DNA from 4 places in the Paenibacillus sp. FSL H3-0329 genome. Region 2 is predicted to be linked to each of the others. Evidence: a T-box and tRNA genes for the amino acid it is inferred to sense, from the RefSeq annotation. Region 2 holds a T-box; the other regions hold tRNA genes.
The links. The T-box of region 2 lies ahead of NSQ66_RS26715 (glutamine--tRNA ligase/YqeY domain fusion protein). A T-box ahead of a tRNA ligase gene usually reads a tRNA of that ligase, here a tRNA-Gln.
Positions count from the first base shown of each region.

Region 1: it has a tRNA-Gln gene. The T-box ahead of NSQ66_RS26715 (glutamine--tRNA ligase/YqeY domain fusion protein) is inferred to sense a tRNA for this amino acid. The anticodon was not compared.
Region 3: it has a tRNA-Gln gene. The T-box ahead of NSQ66_RS26715 (glutamine--tRNA ligase/YqeY domain fusion protein) is inferred to sense a tRNA for this amino acid. The anticodon was not compared.
Region 4: it has a tRNA-Gln gene. The T-box ahead of NSQ66_RS26715 (glutamine--tRNA ligase/YqeY domain fusion protein) is inferred to sense a tRNA for this amino acid. The anticodon was not compared.

Region 1 is NZ_CP150150.1:943,728-948,171, forward strand. It holds rRNA gene NSQ66_RS04050 (23S ribosomal RNA) at 1-1,074, shown strand, start outside; rRNA gene rrf (5S ribosomal RNA) at 1,220-1,336, shown strand; tRNA gene NSQ66_RS04060 (tRNA-Ile) at 1,394-1,470, shown strand; tRNA gene NSQ66_RS04065 (tRNA-Asn) at 1,474-1,549, shown strand; tRNA gene NSQ66_RS04070 (tRNA-Ser) at 1,555-1,647, shown strand; tRNA gene NSQ66_RS04075 (tRNA-Glu) at 1,664-1,735, shown strand; tRNA gene NSQ66_RS04080 (tRNA-Val) at 1,742-1,817, shown strand; tRNA gene NSQ66_RS04085 (tRNA-Met) at 1,833-1,909, shown strand; tRNA gene NSQ66_RS04090 (tRNA-Met) at 1,981-2,057, shown strand; tRNA gene NSQ66_RS04095 (tRNA-Asp) at 2,083-2,160, shown strand; tRNA gene NSQ66_RS04100 (tRNA-Gln) at 2,177-2,251, shown strand; tRNA gene NSQ66_RS04105 (tRNA-Lys) at 2,259-2,334, shown strand; tRNA gene NSQ66_RS04110 (tRNA-Leu) at 2,350-2,434, shown strand; tRNA gene NSQ66_RS04115 (tRNA-Gly) at 2,442-2,516, shown strand; tRNA gene NSQ66_RS04120 (tRNA-Arg) at 2,527-2,603, shown strand; tRNA gene NSQ66_RS04125 (tRNA-Pro) at 2,636-2,709, shown strand; tRNA gene NSQ66_RS04130 (tRNA-Gly) at 2,722-2,792, shown strand; gene NSQ66_RS04135 (GreA/GreB family elongation factor) at 2,932-3,387, opposite strand; gene NSQ66_RS04140 (sporulation protein Cse60) at 3,784-3,978, shown strand; gene katA (catalase KatA) at 4,130-4,444, opposite strand, start outside.
Region 2 is NZ_CP150150.1:6,053,494-6,057,937, forward strand. It holds gene NSQ66_RS26710 (Nramp family divalent metal transporter) at 1-407, opposite strand, end outside; gene NSQ66_RS26715 (glutamine--tRNA ligase/YqeY domain fusion protein) at 614-2,293, opposite strand; T-box leader at 2,375-2,635, opposite strand; gene NSQ66_RS26720 (SAM-dependent methyltransferase) at 2,681-4,237, opposite strand; gene NSQ66_RS26725 (copper amine oxidase N-terminal domain-containing protein) at 4,293-4,444, opposite strand, start outside.
Region 3 is NZ_CP150150.1:6,192,132-6,196,575, reverse strand. It holds rRNA gene NSQ66_RS27375 (23S ribosomal RNA) at 1-2,013, shown strand, start outside; rRNA gene rrf (5S ribosomal RNA) at 2,087-2,203, shown strand; tRNA gene NSQ66_RS27365 (tRNA-Asn) at 2,210-2,285, shown strand; tRNA gene NSQ66_RS27360 (tRNA-Thr) at 2,287-2,362, shown strand; tRNA gene NSQ66_RS27355 (tRNA-Glu) at 2,374-2,448, shown strand; tRNA gene NSQ66_RS27350 (tRNA-Val) at 2,489-2,564, shown strand; tRNA gene NSQ66_RS27345 (tRNA-Gln) at 2,608-2,682, shown strand; tRNA gene NSQ66_RS27340 (tRNA-Lys) at 2,688-2,760, shown strand; tRNA gene NSQ66_RS27335 (tRNA-Leu) at 2,777-2,860, shown strand; tRNA gene NSQ66_RS27330 (tRNA-Gly) at 2,867-2,941, shown strand; tRNA gene NSQ66_RS27325 (tRNA-Arg) at 2,949-3,025, shown strand; tRNA gene NSQ66_RS27320 (tRNA-Pro) at 3,057-3,130, shown strand; tRNA gene NSQ66_RS27315 (tRNA-Gly) at 3,142-3,215, shown strand; tRNA gene NSQ66_RS27310 (tRNA-Pro) at 3,230-3,303, shown strand; gene NSQ66_RS27305 (ImmA/IrrE family metallo-endopeptidase) at 3,404-3,817, opposite strand; gene NSQ66_RS27300 (transcriptional regulator) at 3,846-4,277, opposite strand.
Region 4 is NZ_CP150150.1:5,932,996-5,937,439, reverse strand. It holds rRNA gene NSQ66_RS26210 (23S ribosomal RNA) at 1-1,555, shown strand, start outside; tRNA gene NSQ66_RS26205 (tRNA-Asn) at 1,617-1,692, shown strand; tRNA gene NSQ66_RS26200 (tRNA-Ser) at 1,696-1,788, shown strand; tRNA gene NSQ66_RS26195 (tRNA-Glu) at 1,807-1,881, shown strand; tRNA gene NSQ66_RS26190 (tRNA-Val) at 1,937-2,012, shown strand; tRNA gene NSQ66_RS26185 (tRNA-Met) at 2,030-2,106, shown strand; tRNA gene NSQ66_RS26180 (tRNA-Asp) at 2,132-2,209, shown strand; tRNA gene NSQ66_RS26175 (tRNA-Phe) at 2,220-2,295, shown strand; tRNA gene NSQ66_RS26170 (tRNA-Thr) at 2,324-2,399, shown strand; tRNA gene NSQ66_RS26165 (tRNA-Tyr) at 2,405-2,490, shown strand; tRNA gene NSQ66_RS26160 (tRNA-Trp) at 2,497-2,570, shown strand; tRNA gene NSQ66_RS26155 (tRNA-His) at 2,594-2,669, shown strand; tRNA gene NSQ66_RS26150 (tRNA-His) at 2,713-2,788, shown strand; tRNA gene NSQ66_RS26145 (tRNA-Gln) at 2,807-2,881, shown strand; tRNA gene NSQ66_RS26140 (tRNA-Gly) at 2,888-2,962, shown strand; tRNA gene NSQ66_RS26135 (tRNA-Cys) at 2,973-3,046, shown strand; tRNA gene NSQ66_RS26130 (tRNA-Leu) at 3,061-3,139, shown strand; gene NSQ66_RS26125 (AraC family transcriptional regulator) at 3,277-4,032, opposite strand; gene NSQ66_RS26120 (BMP family ABC transporter substrate-binding protein) at 4,362-4,444, shown strand, end outside.

The sequences.
Region 1 (4,444 bases), 1.8 Mb from region 2:
TACGGGCTGACGCCTGCCCGGTGCTGGAAGGTTAAGGGGAGTGGTTAGGGGTAACCCGAAGCTATGAACCGAAGCCCCAGTAAACGGCGGCCGTAACTATAACGGTCCTAAGGTAGCGAAATTCCTTGTCAGGTAAATTCTGACCCGCACGAATGGCGTAACGACTTGGGCGCTGTCTCAACGAGAGATCCGGTGAAATTTTAATACCTGTGAAGATGCAGGTTACCCGCGACAAGACGGAAAGACCCCATGGAGCTTTACTGCAGCTTGATATTGAATTTGGGTACGATCTGTACAGGATAGGTGGGAGCCGTAGAAATCGGAGCGCAAGCTTCGGTGGAGGCGCCGTTGGGATACCACCCTGATCGTATCTAGGTTCTAACCTAGTACCCTTACCGGGTACGGGGACCGTGTCAGGCGGGCAGTTTGACTGGGGCGGTCGCCTCCTAAAGAGTAACGGAGGCGTTCCAAGGTTCCCTCAGAATGGTTGGAAATCATTCGCAGAGTGCAAAGGCATAAGGGAGCTTGACTGCGAGACCTACAAGTCGAGCAGGGACGAAAGTCGGACTTAGTGATCCGGTGGTACCGCATGGAAGGGCCATCGCTCAACGGATAAAAGCTACCCTGGGGATAACAGGCTTATCTCCCCCAAGAGTCCACATCGACGGGGAGGTTTGGCACCTCGATGTCGGCTCATCGCATCCTGGGGCTGAAGTAGGTCCCAAGGGTTGGGCTGTTCGCCCATTAAAGCGGTACGCGAGCTGGGTTCAGAACGTCGTGAGACAGTTCGGTCCCTATCTGTCGTGGGCGCAGGAAATTTGAGAGGAGCTGTCCTTAGTACGAGAGGACCGGGATGGACGTACCGCTGGTGCACCAGTTGTTCCGCCAGGAGCATGGCTGGGTAGCTACGTACGGACGGGATAAGCGCTGAAAGCATCTAAGCGTGAAGCCCCCCTCAAGATGAGATTTCCCAATTAGTAAGACCCCTTGAAGACGACGAGGTAGATAGGTTGGAGGTGGAAGTGCAGTAATGCATGGAGCTGACCAATACTAATCGGTCGAGGGCTTATCCTAAAAATACCCCAAAAAGTGAAGAAAAGGCTGCGAAGCTAATTCCGAATACTTTCCGGGGGCCCCGAAGAGATGACGGGCGACGCAAATTCAATTCGGATTCAGTTTTCAGGCGATTAAGCCTGAGCATTTACGCTGTAAATGCCCGTTTGGTGGCGATAGCGGAGGGGTTCCACACGTACCCATCCCGAACACGACCGTTAAGCCCTCCAGCGCCGATGGTACTTGGACCGAAGGGTCCTGGGAGAGTAGGACGCCGCCAAGCGGACAACCACATTACCCGTGGTATTTTTTTTGCCCTTAATATTAATATGTCTTAGAAGGGCCTTTAGCTCAGCTGGTTAGAGCGCACCCCTGATAAGGGTGAGGTCGGTGGTTCGAGTCCACTAAGGCCCACCATATTCCCTGATAGCTCAGTTGGTAGAGCACTCGACTGTTAATCGAGTTGTCACAGGTTCGAGTCCTGTTCGGGGAGCCATTTATGGAGAGGTGTCCGAGTTTGGCCGAAGGAGCACGATTGGAAATCGTGTAGGCGCCACAAGCGTCTCGAGGGTTCGAATCCCTCTCTCTCCGCCATAAAAATTATTAGCATGGCCCGTTGGTCAAGGGGTTAAGACACCTCCCTTTCACGGAGGTAACATGGGTTCGAATCCCATACGGGTCATATCATGGAGGCTTAGCTCAGCTGGGAGAGCATCTGCCTTACAAGCAGAGGGTCGGGGGTTCGATCCCCTCAGCCTCCACCATATTATTTTCACTGACGCGGGGTGGAGCAGCCCGGTAGCTCGTCGGGCTCATAACCCGAAGGTCGCAGGTTCAAGTCCTGCCCCCGCAACCAATTTACTCTTATACATTATGTTTAGGGATAAGCTGGTATGGTGAAAATGAATAGTATATACTTATTAATGACGCGGGGTGGAGCAGCCCGGTAGCTCGTCGGGCTCATAACCCGAAGGCCGCAGGTTCAAATCCTGCCCCCGCAACCAATTTACACTTATGCATTATGTCTATGGAACCGTGGTGTAGTTGGCCTAACATGCCTGCCTGTCACGCAGGAGATCGCGGGTTCGAATCCCGTCGGTTCCGCCATTTAGTTAATTATTATTGGGGATTAGCCAAGCGGTAAGGCAACGGACTTTGACTCCGTCATGCATAGGTTCAAATCCTATATCCCCAGCCATTTATGAGAGCCATTAGCTCAGTTGGTAGAGCACCTGACTTTTAATCAGGGTGTCGAAGGTTCGAGTCCTTCATGGCTCACCATTTTCTTTAAAGTGTGCGCGTGTGGCGGAATTGGCAGACGCACCAGACTTAGGATCTGGCGTTTCACGACGTGGGGGTTCGAGTCCCTTCACGCGCACCATGTTTTTGCGGACGTGGCTCAGCGGTAGAGCATCGCCTTGCCAAGGCGAGGGTCGCGGGTTCGATTCCCGTCGTCCGCTCCATATAGATTTTGCGCCCTTAGCTCAGCTGGATAGAGCGTTTGACTACGAATCAAAAGGCCGGGAGTTCGAATCTCTCAGGGCGCGCCATTTTTATTACTAAGCAGTTATAGTATTGTTAACGGGATGTAGCTCAGCTTGGTAGAGCACCTGGTTTGGGACCAGGGGGTCGCATGTTCAAATCGTGTCATCCCGATTTTATACCTTTGCGGGTGTAGTTCAATGGTAGAACTTCAGCCTTCCAAGCTGATAGCGTGGGTTCGATTCCCATCACCCGCTTATAATGAGAAACACCTGCCGGTATTAGGCGGGTGTTTTTTTGATTGGACATATCTTACGGAGACTTAAATAATAGAAACGCCCCCCTCCTTAATATAGGAAAGGGACGCTGCTGTAGTGGGTTTATAAGGGATCGTCCTTATATAAGAACGCCTACCTCACCATTATTCACGAACTTAATACTTTCGATCTTCACCTCTAGTTGACCTGAAGGAATCGCTAGCTGACAAGTACTGCCGAGCTCAGCCAGCAGCAACTGCATGCCTATAGGTGACAACATAGAAATCTTGTTATCGTTAGGTTCTGCTTGGTTAGGAAATACGATGGTATAGATATCTGTAGTATTATCGTCCAAGTAACGAAGCTGCAACTGGCTTCCGATAAAGACCTGAGAATTTAAATCTTCACCATTAAACTCAGTTAGTAATTGTTCCAGCTCGGAGCAATAACGGGACAACAGCGTTTCAGCATTGCTTCTATCCTTGCTTCGTACCGGAAAGTATTGATTTAGAAATGCGATTTTTTCCTCATCAAAATAAATAAGCTGCTGAAGCAGCTGTGTCCGTGAGCCTTCATAGATAAGACTATGGTTCATAGTAGATTTCACCCCCTCTAAGTAGCACATTCCTTGTAAACTTGTTATGGTGTGTTGCCATCTTAAAATCCCTCCTATACAAATAGAGGTCCCCCAATGGAGACCTTCTGATCAGTATACCAGCTTCTATTTGTAAATCCAATCCATTTTAAAAGGGGAATTAAAACCTTCTAAATATTGTAATGAAAACCTTTGACTATTACATACTTGGGTGCTATGATAGGCTGATGCATAGGCATTTCGTAGAAAACTGCGAAATGCCTATACTGTATTTTGAAGATATTTTTACATTAATTGTTACCTGGGGAGTGATACGCCATGTACATTTCGTTGAGTTCACATATAGATTCCAGAACTATAAAATAACTACTTAATTTATTAAAGGAGGAGATCAGGATGATTCAAGTTAAAGAGTTTGTAGATGCTGATAATTCTTATGCAGAGAATAAAGCTAATGAGTTCCTGGCAGGACTACGGGAGGAACAGATTGTGAATATCTGTTACGGTTCGGTAGTTAAATCATCACGTGATGGGGCAGAGCACCAAAGAACCACTATACTGGTCGTGTATAAGACAAATGAAAGGCAATAACTGGAACACGTTTTTTTCATGTCTATCCATTGTCTCTACGCTGTGCGTTGTGATTGTCATCATTTATTATGTTTTCAGCTAATTAGTAAAAAGAGGACCTTTCCCATCTACGGGCAAAGGTCCTCTTTAGTTTATAAGTGCATTTACAGTCTTACATTCCGTCTGGTACGGATAGACCCAAACCGGATGCGATACGCTGTCCCAAGTCTGGATCAGCCTTAAAGAAATGATCAATCTGGCGGCGTTTGATATCGTTACTTTCAACGGGAGTCATAGCGCCAACGATGTTTTGAACTAGACGGGTACGTTCTTCTTCAGACATTAGACGGTACAAGTCACCTGGTTGTGTATAGTGATCGTCACTATTGTAGGCGACACTATCCGCATATCCGGAGACTTCGAACGGCGATGTTTTATGCTGCGGTGATTCTTTTGGTCCCCCTAAGCTGTTAGGCTCGTAATAGGC
Region 2 (4,444 bases):
CCTAATGCCGCCCCGATAAACTCTGCCAGATCCGTAGCTATAATCACCAGTTCACTTTGAATCCATAAGAAGATAGATACACTCTTCGGAAAACGATCATGAGCGATCTCAGGCAAGTTCTTGCCTGTCGCAATCCCCAGCTTGGCGGATAACGCTTGGATTAGTACAGCCATTAGATTAGAGGCTACGATCACCCACAATAAAAGATATCCATATTTGGAGCCTGCCGTAATATTGGTGGCAAAATTACCCGGATCCAGATAAGCAACTGCAGCGATAAAAGCTGGGCCTAGGAAAGGAAGTAATCGTTTAATCCCTTTGATCTCCCCGTTAAGTACGGCTTGTGCTGAAACAGAGTTCTTATGTTGTTTTATATGTGGTTGTTCTACTAAAGTTTGTTCGAGCATTTCAATTCCTCCTCTTGCCCTGAAAAAGTTGTCTATATACACGAAAGTTTCCCCTGTGCAACTTATATTTAAAGTATATGCTTATTTCTGAAAAATGTAAATATGTTTCATATGGAATTTTCATTTGCTTATAATACTTATGACCAATAACAAAAAAAGCTAGACGATGATCAGAAATTACCCGATCTTCGCCTAGCTTAAGCTGCTTATGAATTTTTCTTCCATGTGTCCTTCAGCGGTACTATCCGATTCAGCACCAGCTTATCTGCCGTGGTGTACTTCGTATCCACACAGAAAAATCCATGCCGGATCAATTGAAATTTATCTTCTGGCGTTGCGTTGCCCATCGATGGCTCCAGCAAACAATCCTTCAGGATCGTCAAGGAATCCGGATTAAGATACGCGTCCCAGCGCTCACCGTCTTCTTTAGGACCGTCGTTATCTTTCAGCAGCCGCTCATATAGATGAACATCAGCTTTGATAGCATGATCTGCCGATACCCAGTGAATGGTTGCCTTAACCTTCCGTTCATTAAACCCGCTTCCGCTCTTCGTTCTCGGATCATAGGTGCAGCGAAGCTCTAGGATTTCTCCGGTAACTTCGTCCTTGATTACTTCGTTGCATTTAATGAAATAAGCACCCTTTAGCCTTACCTCGTTCCCCATAGTCAGCCTGTGATAACCTTTTGGCGGCTCCTCCATGAAATCTTCTTGTTCAATATAAAGGGTTCGTGAAAAAGGAACCTCTCTTTCCCCAAGTGACTTATCTTCACTGTTATTCTCAATCGTCAGCCCTTCATTATGATCCTCAGGATAATTAGTAATGACCACTTTTAAAGGCTTAAGAACAGCCATCACACTTGGAACCTTTGCCTTCAAAGCTTGTCTAAGCGCATGCTCTAACATGGCAATATCCACAATGGTGCTATTTCTGACAAATCCAATTTCCTTCACAAAATTCCGGATACTCTCCGGTGTAAAACCTCTTCTGCGTAAACCGCGAAGCGTAGGAAGTCTTGGGTCATCCCAACCGTCCACATAATGGCCTGTAACCAGTTGCCTGATATACCGTTTACTCGTCACAACTCCGGTGATGTTCACCCGTCCAAACTCTCTTTGCTTGGGAGCTTCAGGGGTATCCAGCTCATTCAGTACCCACTCATAGAGCGGCCGATGATCCTTAAATTCAATCGAGCATAAGGAATACGTAATCCCTTCGATAGCATCTTGTATAGGATGGGCAAAATCATACATCGGATAGATACACCATTCGTTACCCGTTCTATAATGCTCCGCATGAATGATTCTGTAAATCACCGGATCACGTAAGTTGATATTAGGTGAGCTCATATCTATTTTAGCCCGCAACACTCTGGCTCCCGTCGGATAATCTCCAGCTTTCATCTCCGTAAATAACCGCAAATTCTCTTCTACAGAACGCTCCCGGAACGGGCTGTTTTTTCCCGGCTCCGTAAGCGTCCCTCTATAGGCTGTCACCTCTTCAGGTGATAAATCACAGACATAAGCCTTTCCTTTTCGGATTAACGTAACTGCGCTATTGTATATTTTCTCAGAATAATCTGATCCATAAAAAATATGGTCCGGTGGATAGCCCATCCATTGAATATCTTCGATGATGGCATTTACATACTCCAAATCCTCTTTTAAAGGATTGGTGTCATCAAAGCGCAAATGGAACTTCCCGCCATACTTTTTCGCAGTCGTATAGTTCGTGTGAATAGCATACGCACTGCCAATATGCAGATACCCGTTAGGCTCAGGTGGAAATCTCGTGCAAATATCTCTACTGTAAGTCCCTGCTCCCAGCTCTTCTTGAATCAATCTGTCGATGTAACTCTCTGCTAATACTTCCGGTTCCTCGTTCATTGGTGTTACCTCCTGTTTATAAGTGATATCCGCCTGCTTAATCTGCAAAATAAAAAGAACCTCACCTCCAAGACTTATGGTCTTGGGGACGAAATTCTCGCGGTACCACCCCAGGTTCATTAATATGTCACCATATTAATCTCATCAAGTACGGCAAAACATCTTACGCAGTGCTTATACTCTAGCTCTATAACAGGAGCTCCCGTCATACCATCCCCTTAGTCCGGTTCCGATATGCCGCTCAGAGGCTTGTTTCGATAAAATCCCCCTTACCCTGTTCTCATCATCCAGGGCTCTCTGTGAAGGAATGATTTCATGTACTCTTCTCGTCATCGCGTTTGATTATTTTGTATAGGATACCAAAAAGATAACCCTATGTAAATGTGCTTATTCCTCGCTCAGCGCCGTTAGAAGCTCCAATACTACTTCATTGTCAGGCTCTGCAGCCAAAGCTCTACGCGCGTATTCCAATGCAGCAGCTTCAGCTCCTAGCTCGTAGTTACAAATTGCCATGCTATAAAGCACTGATGCTAATGGTTCTTCCGTATTGGCATGCATAGAGCGTTCTAAGTAAACCAATGCTTCCGCGAATTTATCCATTTCATACAGCAGTAAGCCAGCATCTAGCGACAGGTCATAACTCTGTTCCATCGGATAATAGCCAGTCCACATCAACTGTATTCCTCGCTGTAAATCCAGCATTTCTTCATCACTGGCACTGGGCAGTAGCTCCGAAATCTGTTCAGCACTATGGATAAACCATTCAGCATCATACCCACCCAAACGCCAAAAGGCCAAAATTTGCTGCAGCCCCATCGTATCTAATTGCTGATCCATCCATTCCTTCATACTAAAGAAATCATCGGGACCAAAACGTTCTATAAACCGCTTGTAACCCAGCCGAGTATTTGTATAGCTCAACGGAGTTGGAAGCATAAGAATACAGCCGATGTTCAGGTTTTTATAGTGATGACTGGTGAATATTGAATGCGCCCCTTTTTGTTTCAGCACATGTTCTATCGCATGATAATTCGCAGTCAAAGAGAAGCTTCCGTGATGAATCAGCAATGGAGGTTCTGCAAATTCCCAGTTCTCTAAGCGATGGTCTCCCTTATCCGCTGTAAGCAGCACGATTCCCTCTGTAGAGAGCCGCGCAAGCCGCTCCAGACAAGTGAGCCCCACCACCGGAAAGAGTATATGTGAATCCTCCAGCTTCTGCTGATAAAGCGCTATAACGTCATGATAGGGATAAGTCTCCTCTTCATAACTAGCCGCACGCCGATAATGGTACTGCGGGATGATTTTGCCGAGCGCATCGGAGGGGTTATCCGGATCAACTTCCGCCGAATACTGGATCGAAACCTCACATTCATATATTTTTCCTTCATCCACATAAATTAATTCTTGCGGAATGCTGTCAAAAAAATAATTTGCCACAATCACCAATGGCTGCTGTAAATCACCCGGCCGAATGTTGAGCTTAGCGTGTACTAAATGTAGTTCTACATCCTGCACAGCATCAAAACGTGCGAAGTCCAAAATACCCTGCTTCACGTAAGGAAGTAGGCTCGGGTGCTGCTGCCAACTGGATATATTTTTGGAAGGCAAATCGCTCATCACATAACGAAAAGGAGGTAGAGGAATATCTGCGTAGTCTACGATTTCACACAACTTTTTAAGCACATGGAACGCTAACCGGCCTGCTCCCGCTCCAAGTTCTAGAATCGTAACGGTCTCTGAGAGATGCCCTTGTCCAGCCCGGTCTTGCAGGAATCCAAAGATCATCTCTGCGTATGCTGTTGCAATCATAGGGTTACTCGTGATGTACTGCGGGACCTGATCATTATTCCAAGCCTTTAATCCCTGCTCTTCATAATATGTTCGTTGCAATTCCCAAATCGGTGCTTCGCTGAAGCGATATTGCTGCTCTTTGTTACCTGTCATCTGTTTCTTTACCCGCTCTCTGTCTAGCTTGTTTGAATAATCTATAGCAAATGCCTTATTGCGCTCTCAATGTGCGTGACCTGAAAATGACGTATTCAGCCTCTGTTGGAATGGAAACGGAAAATGATAATAATGCCGCCTTGGAGGTTGAAGAATCAGGTCCTTTCAACGTTTGATAAAAAGAATTTCCTTTACTGTCCACACTCA
Region 3 (4,444 bases), 140 kb from region 2:
ACTGATTGGGTGCGGGGTCCGCAAGGATTACCAAGCTCAGTCAAACTCCGAATGCCATATACTTATTGCCGGGAGTCAGACAGTGAGTGCTAAGATCCATTGTCAAAAGGGAAACAGCCCAGACCATCAGCTAAGGTCCCCAAGTGTGTGTTAAGTGGGAAAGGATGTGGAGTTGCACAGACAACCAGGATGTTGGCTTAGAAGCAGCCACCATTGAAAGAGTGCGTAATAGCTCACTGGTCGAGTGACTCTGCGCCGAAAATGTAACGGGGCTAAACACACCACCGAAGCTATGGCTAGATACGTATGTATCTGGGGTAGGGGAGCGTTGTGTAGGGGTTGAAGGTGTACTGAAAAGAGCGCTGGACACTACACAAGTGAGAATGCCGGTATGAGTAACGAAAAGATCAGTGAGAATCTGATCCGCCGAAAGCCCAAGGTTTCCTGAGGAAGGCTCGTCCGCTCAGGGTAAGTCGGGACCTAAGGCGAGGCCGAAAGGCGTAGTCGAAGGACAACAGTTTGAAATTACTGTACCACCGTAATCCGCTATGAGCGATGGGGTGACGCAGGAGGGTAGTGACGCGGACTGATGGATGTCCGTCTAAGCAGTGAGGCTGATGTGTAGGCAAATCCGCACATCGATAAGGCTGGGCTGTGATGGGGAGCGAAAATTATAGTAGCGAAGGTCATGATCTCACACTGCCAAGAAAAGCCTCTAGCCAGGAGAAGGTGCCCGTACCGCAAACCGACACAGGTAGGCGAGAAGAGAATTCTAAGGCGCGCGGAAGAACTCTCGTTAAGGAACTCGGCAAAATGACCCCGTAACTTCGGGAGAAGGGGTGCCCCGGTAGTGTGAATAGCACGAGGGGGCCGCAGTGAAAAGGCCCAAGCGACTGTTTAGCAAAAACACAGGTCTGTGCGAAGCCGCAAGGCGAAGTATACGGGCTGACGCCTGCCCGGTGCTGGAAGGTTAAGGGGAGTGGTTAGGGGTAACCCGAAGCTATGAACCGAAGCCCCAGTAAACGGCGGCCGTAACTATAACGGTCCTAAGGTAGCGAAATTCCTTGTCAGGTAAATTCTGACCCGCACGAATGGCGTAACGACTTGGGCGCTGTCTCAACGAGAGATCCGGTGAAATTTTAATACCTGTGAAGATGCAGGTTACCCGCGACAAGACGGAAAGACCCCATGGAGCTTTACTGCAGCTTGATATTGAATTTGGGTACGATCTGTACAGGATAGGTGGGAGCCGTAGAAATCGGAGCGCAAGCTTCGGTGGAGGCGCCGTTGGGATACCACCCTGATCGTATCTAGGTTCTAACCTAGTACCCTTATCGGGTACGGGGACCGTGTCAGGCGGGCAGTTTGACTGGGGCGGTCGCCTCCTAAAGAGTAACGGAGGCGTTCCAAGGTTCCCTCAGAATGGTTGGAAATCATTCGCAGAGTGCAAAGGCATAAGGGAGCTTGACTGCGAGACCTACAAGTCGAGCAGGGACGAAAGTCGGACTTAGTGATCCGGTGGTACCGCATGGAAGGGCCATCGCTCAACGGATAAAAGCTACCCTGGGGATAACAGGCTTATCTCCCCCAAGAGTCCACATCGACGGGGAGGTTTGGCACCTCGATGTCGGCTCATCGCATCCTGGGGCTGAAGTAGGTCCCAAGGGTTGGGCTGTTCGCCCATTAAAGCGGTACGCGAGCTGGGTTCAGAACGTCGTGAGACAGTTCGGTCCCTATCTGTCGTGGGCGCAGGAAATTTGAGAGGAGCTGTCCTTAGTACGAGAGGACCGGGATGGACGTACCGCTGGTGCACCAGTTGTTCCGCCAGGAGCATGGCTGGGTAGCTACGTACGGACGGGATAAGCGCTGAAAGCATCTAAGCGTGAAGCCCCCCTCAAGATGAGATTTCCCAATTAGTAAGACCCCTTGAAGACGACGAGGTAGATAGGTTGGAGGTGGAAGTGCAGTAATGCATGGAGCTGACCAATACTAATCGGTCGAGGGCTTATCCTATACGTAGAATGCAGATTCGTTTCGGATTCAGTTTTCAGGCATCAAGCCTGAGCATTTACGCTGTAAATGCCCGTTTGGTGGCGATAGCGGAGGGGTTCCACACGTACCCATCCCGAACACGACCGTTAAGCCCTCCAGCGCCGATGGTACTTGGACCGAAGGGTCCTGGGAGAGTAGGACGTTGCCAAGCGGATATTCCCTGATAGCTCAGTTGGTAGAGCACTCGACTGTTAATCGAGTTGTCACAGGTTCGAGTCCTGTTCGGGGAGCCATGCTCTCATAGCTCAGCAGGTAGAGTGCTTCCATGGTAAGGAAGAGGTCACCGGTTCGAATCCGGTTGAGAGCTCCACAGATTTGCAAGGCCCGTTGGTCAAGGGGTTAAGACACCTCCCTTTCACGGAGGTAACATGGGTTCGAATCCCATACGGGTCACCAACTTTTACTTGTACTTACCCTTAGAGGGTCCCATAGATATGGAGGCTTAGCTCAGCTGGGAGAGCATCTGCCTTACAAGCAGAGGGTCGGGGGTTCGATCCCCTCAGCCTCCACCATAATCTTTCTAAGAGATTATGGGCAACATAGAGGTACCATCAATGGGGATTAGCCAAGCGGTAAGGCAACGGACTTTGACTCCGTCACTCATAGGTTCGAATCCTATATCCCCAGCCAAGTGCGAGCCATTAGCTCAGTTGGTAGAGCACCTGACTTTTAATCAGGGTGTCGAAGGTTCGAGTCCTTCATGGCTCACTTTTATTATTATCATGCGCGTGTGGCGGAATGGCAGACGCACCAGACTTAGGATCTGGCGTTTCACGACGTGGGGGTTCAAGTCCCTTCACGCGCACCACTTATTGCGGACGTGGCTCAGCGGTAGAGCATCGCCTTGCCAAGGCGAGGGTCGCGGGTTCGATTCCCGTCGTCCGCTCCATAATTTTGCGCCCTTAGCTCAGCTGGATAGAGCGTTTGACTACGAATCAAAAGGCCGGGAGTTCGAATCTCTCAGGGCGCGCCATTTTATTATTAAGCAATTATAGTATTTATAACGGGATGTAGCTCAGCTTGGTAGAGCACCTGGTTTGGGACCAGGGGGTCGCATGTTCAAATCGTGTCATCCCGATTTTCACCTTTGCGGGTGTAGTTCAATGGTAGAACTTCAGCCTTCCAAGCTGATAGCGTGGGTTCGATTCCCATCACCCGCTCCATAATTTTATAGTAACGGGATGTAGCTCAGCTTGGTAGAGCACCTGGTTTGGGACCAGGGGGTCGCATGTTCAAATCGTGTCATCCCGATACTCAGCTTAATCGCTGCTCAAAAGCTCTTACTTCGGTAAGGGCTTTTTTGTTATGTATTGAATATACATATAAATACATCATAAGAACGTATGTTCTATTATTCCTCCAAAAAAAATCGGACTTCCGGTGGAATTCCAATCCGTAGATAATAGTTTCTCCATGATTCCTCTTGTTCGGGGCTTCTGCCTGAAGATAATAATTTTACAGCAAATACATTAGCTTGACGTTCAAGCTTCCCAGGAGAGAAATAGGAGCTTTCCTCCAGAAAAAAGCGATTGATCCCCTTGTGAAGCCGATCATGTCCTAATTCATGCGCACAAACGAAGCGCTGCCATTCTACAGGCAACTCATTATGAATGACGATAAACCTTCTTCTTAATTTTCGATAATATAATCCCTTTGTGCCAGTCCCCAGATTCATGAAACGAATTTGAATGCCTAGTGCTGCGGCAAGCTCGAACGGGCAGTTGGTTTTATATTTTTTAATCAGACTATTGATCAGTTCATCCATGTTCTTCACCTGCAGCATGTTAGTATAGTTATTTAGTGTCTTTGGATTTTTTTCTCTTATTCATCTGTTTGGCTTCCCAGAACAATCCGGTTAGTACATCTTTTATCCTCTGTTTATCTTCTTTGTCTAATGGAATTCCGTCAAACATCAGCTCTCCATCATCCTCTAGCATTTTTCGAAAGTCTCTTTTATCTTTGCTTGTGGCCCAATCTGGGACAGCCTCATCGCTTGAAAGAGTCTGGTCCTGCAAATACCCTGCCTGATCCATTAGCTCCTCGTAGGGGACGCCAGTGGCCTCAGCAATTTTGCGTAACGTGGTTGGTTTAGGAACCCCTCTTAATCCATTCTCAATCCGGGAAATTTGCGAACCGCTAATTCCGGCTGCTGCTGCTAATTGATTAATGGTGAGTCCCTTTGTTTCCCGAAGATGCTTCATATAATCCCCGAATTCCTGTTTCATCTCAACTCACTCCTTATTGGCTGTAACCTTATGATAATAATATAAGCCATTTTTGCCAATAGGTAAACAACAAAGCGTATATTATTGCCAAAAGGCAAGATAATGGAGGGATATACGCTCTTTTTCGATAAAAACAGCCTAAAACGGGGTTTTACGAGATTGGTAAA
Region 4 (4,444 bases), 120 kb from region 2:
TCCGCTCAGGGTAAGTCGGGACCTAAGGCGAGGCCGAAAGGCGTAGTCGAAGGACAACAGTTTGAAATTACTGTACCACCGTAATCCGCTATGAGCGATGGGGTGACGCAGGAGGGTAGTGACGCGGACTGATGGATGTCCGTCTAAGCAGTGAGGCTGATGTGTAGGCAAATCCGCACATCGTTAAGGCTGGGCTGTGATGGGGAGCGAAAATTATAGTAGCGAAGGTCATGATCTCACACTGCCAAGAAAAGCCTCTAGCCAGGAGAAGGTGCCCGTACCGCAAACCGACACAGGTAGGCGAGAAGAGAATTCTAAGGCGCGCGGAAGAACTCTCGTTAAGGAACTCGGCAAAATGACCCCGTAACTTCGGGAGAAGGGGTGCCCCGGTAGTGTGAATAGCACGAGGGGGCCGCAGTGAAAAGGCCCAAGCGACTGTTTAGCAAAAACACAGGTCTGTGCGAAGCCGCAAGGCGAAGTATACGGGCTGACGCCTGCCCGGTGCTGGAAGGTTAAGGGGAGTGGTTAGGGGTAACCCGAAGCTATGAACCGAAGCCCCAGTAAACGGCGGCCGTAACTATAACGGTCCTAAGGTAGCGAAATTCCTTGTCAGGTAAATTCTGACCCGCACGAATGGCGTAACGACTTGGGCGCTGTCTCAACGAGAGATCCGGTGAAATTTTAATACCTGTGAAGATGCAGGTTACCCGCGACAAGACGGAAAGACCCCATGGAGCTTTACTGCAGCTTGATATTGAATTTGGGTACGATCTGTACAGGATAGGTGGGAGCCGTAGAAATCGGAGCGCAAGCTTCGGTGGAGGCGCCGTTGGGATACCACCCTGATCGTATCTAGGTTCTAACCTAGTACCCTTACCGGGTACGGGGACCGTGTCAGGCGGGCAGTTTGACTGGGGCGGTCGCCTCCTAAAGAGTAACGGAGGCGTTCCAAGGTTCCCTCAGAATGGTTGGAAATCATTCGCAGAGTGCAAAGGCATAAGGGAGCTTGACTGCGAGACCTACAAGTCGAGCAGGGACGAAAGTCGGACTTAGTGATCCGGTGGTACCGCATGGAAGGGCCATCGCTCAACGGATAAAAGCTACCCTGGGGATAACAGGCTTATCTCCCCCAAGAGTCCACATCGACGGGGAGGTTTGGCACCTCGATGTCGGCTCATCGCATCCTGGGGCTGAAGTAGGTCCCAAGGGTTGGGCTGTTCGCCCATTAAAGCGGTACGCGAGCTGGGTTCAGAACGTCGTGAGACAGTTCGGTCCCTATCTGTCGTGGGCGCAGGAAATTTGAGAGGAGCTGTCCTTAGTACGAGAGGACCGGGATGGACGTACCGCTGGTGCACCAGTTGTTCCGCCAGGAGCATGGCTGGGTAGCTACGTACGGACGGGATAAGCGCTGAAAGCATCTAAGCGTGAAGCCCCCCTCAAGATGAGATTTCCCAATTAGTAAGACCCCTTGAAGACGACGAGGTAGATAGGTTGGAGGTGGAAGTGCAGCAATGCATGGAGCTGACCAATACTAATCGGTCGAGGGCTTATCCTATACTTAGAATGCAGATTCGTTTCGGATTCAGTTTTCAGGCGATTAAGCCTGGTATGAATATTCCCTGATAGCTCAGTTGGTAGAGCACTCGACTGTTAATCGAGTTGTCACAGGTTCGAGTCCTGTTCGGGGAGCCATATGGAGAGGTGTCCGAGTTTGGCCGAAGGAGCACGATTGGAAATCGTGTAGGCGCCACAAGCGTCTCGAGGGTTCGAATCCCTCTCTCTCCGCCACAAATTTTTAATTAGTATGGCCCGTTGGTCAAGGGGTTAAGACACCTCCCTTTCACGGAGGTAACATGGGTTCGAATCCCATACGGGTCACCAAATTTTCACTTGATTTATCCTAGTGGACTTTGGTACAATAACAATTGTTGTTTATGGAGGCTTAGCTCAGCTGGGAGAGCATCTGCCTTACAAGCAGAGGGTCGGGGGTTCGATCCCCTCAGCCTCCACCATAACATATTTTTACTGACGCGGGGTGGAGCAGCCCGGTAGCTCGTCGGGCTCATAACCCGAAGGCCGCAGGTTCAAATCCTGCCCCCGCAACCAATTAACTTAAGCAATTATATCTTTTGGAACCGTGGTGTAGTTGGCCTAACATGCCTGCCTGTCACGCAGGAGATCGCGGGTTCGAATCCCGTCGGTTCCGCCATTTTCATCATGGCTCGGTAGCTCAGTCGGTAGAGCAGAGGACTGAAAATCCTCGTGTCGGCGGTTCGATTCCGTCCCGAGCCACCATTTATCATCACAAAAGAATGAGTGCCATGCCGGTGTAGCTCAATTGGTAGAGCAACTGACTTGTAATCAGTAGGTTGGGGGTTCAAGTCCTCTCGCCGGCACCATCCTTGGAGGATTAGCGAAGTGGCCAAACGCATCAGACTGTAAATCTGCTCACGTAAGTGTTCGGTGGTTCGAATCCATCATCCTCCACCAGTTTTTAGGGGCATAGTTTAAAGGTAGAACAACGGTCTCCAAAACCGTTGGTGTGGGTTCAATTCCTGCTGCCCCTGCCAAGTTTTTTCTAAAGTTTAATATGGCGGCCGTGGCGAAGGGGTTAACGCACCGGATTGTGGTTCCGGCATTCGTGGGTTCGAGACCCATCGGCCGCCCCATTTTCTTTAAAATGAATAATGGCGACAATATCAACTTAATATGGCGACTGTGGCGAAGGGGTTAACGCACCGGATTGTGGTTCCGGCATTCGTGGGTTCGAGACCCATCAGTCGCCCCATTTACTTTAAAATGTTATTGGGGATTAGCCAAGCGGTAAGGCAACGGACTTTGACTCCGTCACTCATAGGTTCGAATCCTATATCCCCAGCCATTTTATGCGGACGTGGCTCAGCGGTAGAGCATCGCCTTGCCAAGGCGAGGGTCGCGGGTTCGATTCCCGTCGTCCGCTCCAAAATTTACATGGCGCCATAGCCAAGTGGTAAGGCAAAGCTCTGCAAAAGCTTTATCCCCAGTTCAAATCTGGGTGGCGCCTCCATTTAGTTCATATGTGCCGGCGTGGCGGAATGGCAGACGCGCTCGACTCAAAATCGAGTGGGAAACCGTGGAGGTTCGAGTCCTCTCGCCGGTATCTTAAAAAGGTTAGTAAGATTGCTTTTATAAGCAATCTTACTAACCTTTTTTCTTTATGTTCTTAGTTTTACAGGATTAAGCCGTTGAATAGAGGAGTTTCTCTATTTCAACGGCTTTTTTTAATCTGATTAGTGATTAACCTGATTGATTATTAATGCGGAATGCTCGCGGGGTATGACCTATTTCTCGTTTAAACATATTGCAGAATTGGGCATCGTTCACAAAACCTGCAGCAGCAGATACTTCAGAGATTTGCATCTGAGTATGACGTAATAGAGATTTTGCATACTCCAGGCGTTTTAACAGCAAATACCGCAGGGGTGAGGACCCGAAACGTTCTTTAAATAGATGGCGAAAACGATCGTAGCTATATCCGGACATTTCTGATAGTGTTTCGACGGACAATTTATGGCGATAATGCTCATTCATATAATTAAGGACATATTGTACTCGATCTTCTGTTGGGGATTGATATCCAGAGGCACTAAGAAGCCTCATAAGATGGACGGTAATCTCGCTCATTTGTAGGTTTAGAAGCTCAGAGAATCCGTCTTGCTTACGTGTAAACTCTGCTTTCATTCGCAGCAGGATTTGAAGAACGGTCTGATCTTTATCATCTTCATATACGCCGAGCAGATTACTCATATTAGGGTGTACCGAGTGGAAGCCTACAAATAATACATTTGCATCCTCACGGTGGTGCTCGTCATGTTTATGATTGGGTGGCACAAGCGCGAAAGAAGAGGAGCGAAAATGGTAACTTCGTGGGCCAACATTGGTTGTCCCTACCCCCTGTAAATAATAGACCAGTTCGTAGCATTCATGCTGGTGTGGAGGGATATAAGTATTTAGCTCATGTGTGGCACTTACAATATATAGAACACGATCCATGATGATCCTCCAATACTTATGTTTTAGCCGAATCGTACAAAACTATGACCGAAATCATATAATTATTTTTAATAATATTTGTTATGATCGTATCAATAAATCCGAAAGTTCGCAACCTGACTGGCCATCTCGTTCGGAAATAAAGCGGATTATTAATAATAATGGTATTTTTATTGCTATTTTTGAGCCTAAACGTTAAATTTATTACTTTTAATGATACTTTATTTGGAAAAAAGAGAATTTCCATTTGAACCGTGAATTATACAATGGGTGAAGATGGGGATTCTGCCGGATTACTAACCAACTAAAATTAGGGGTGGAATAGAGTAATGAATAAAAAAGTTCTTTCTTTGTTGTTATTAATGGTGATGGTTCTGGTCACAGCATGTGGGAATAACACGTCCAATAACGG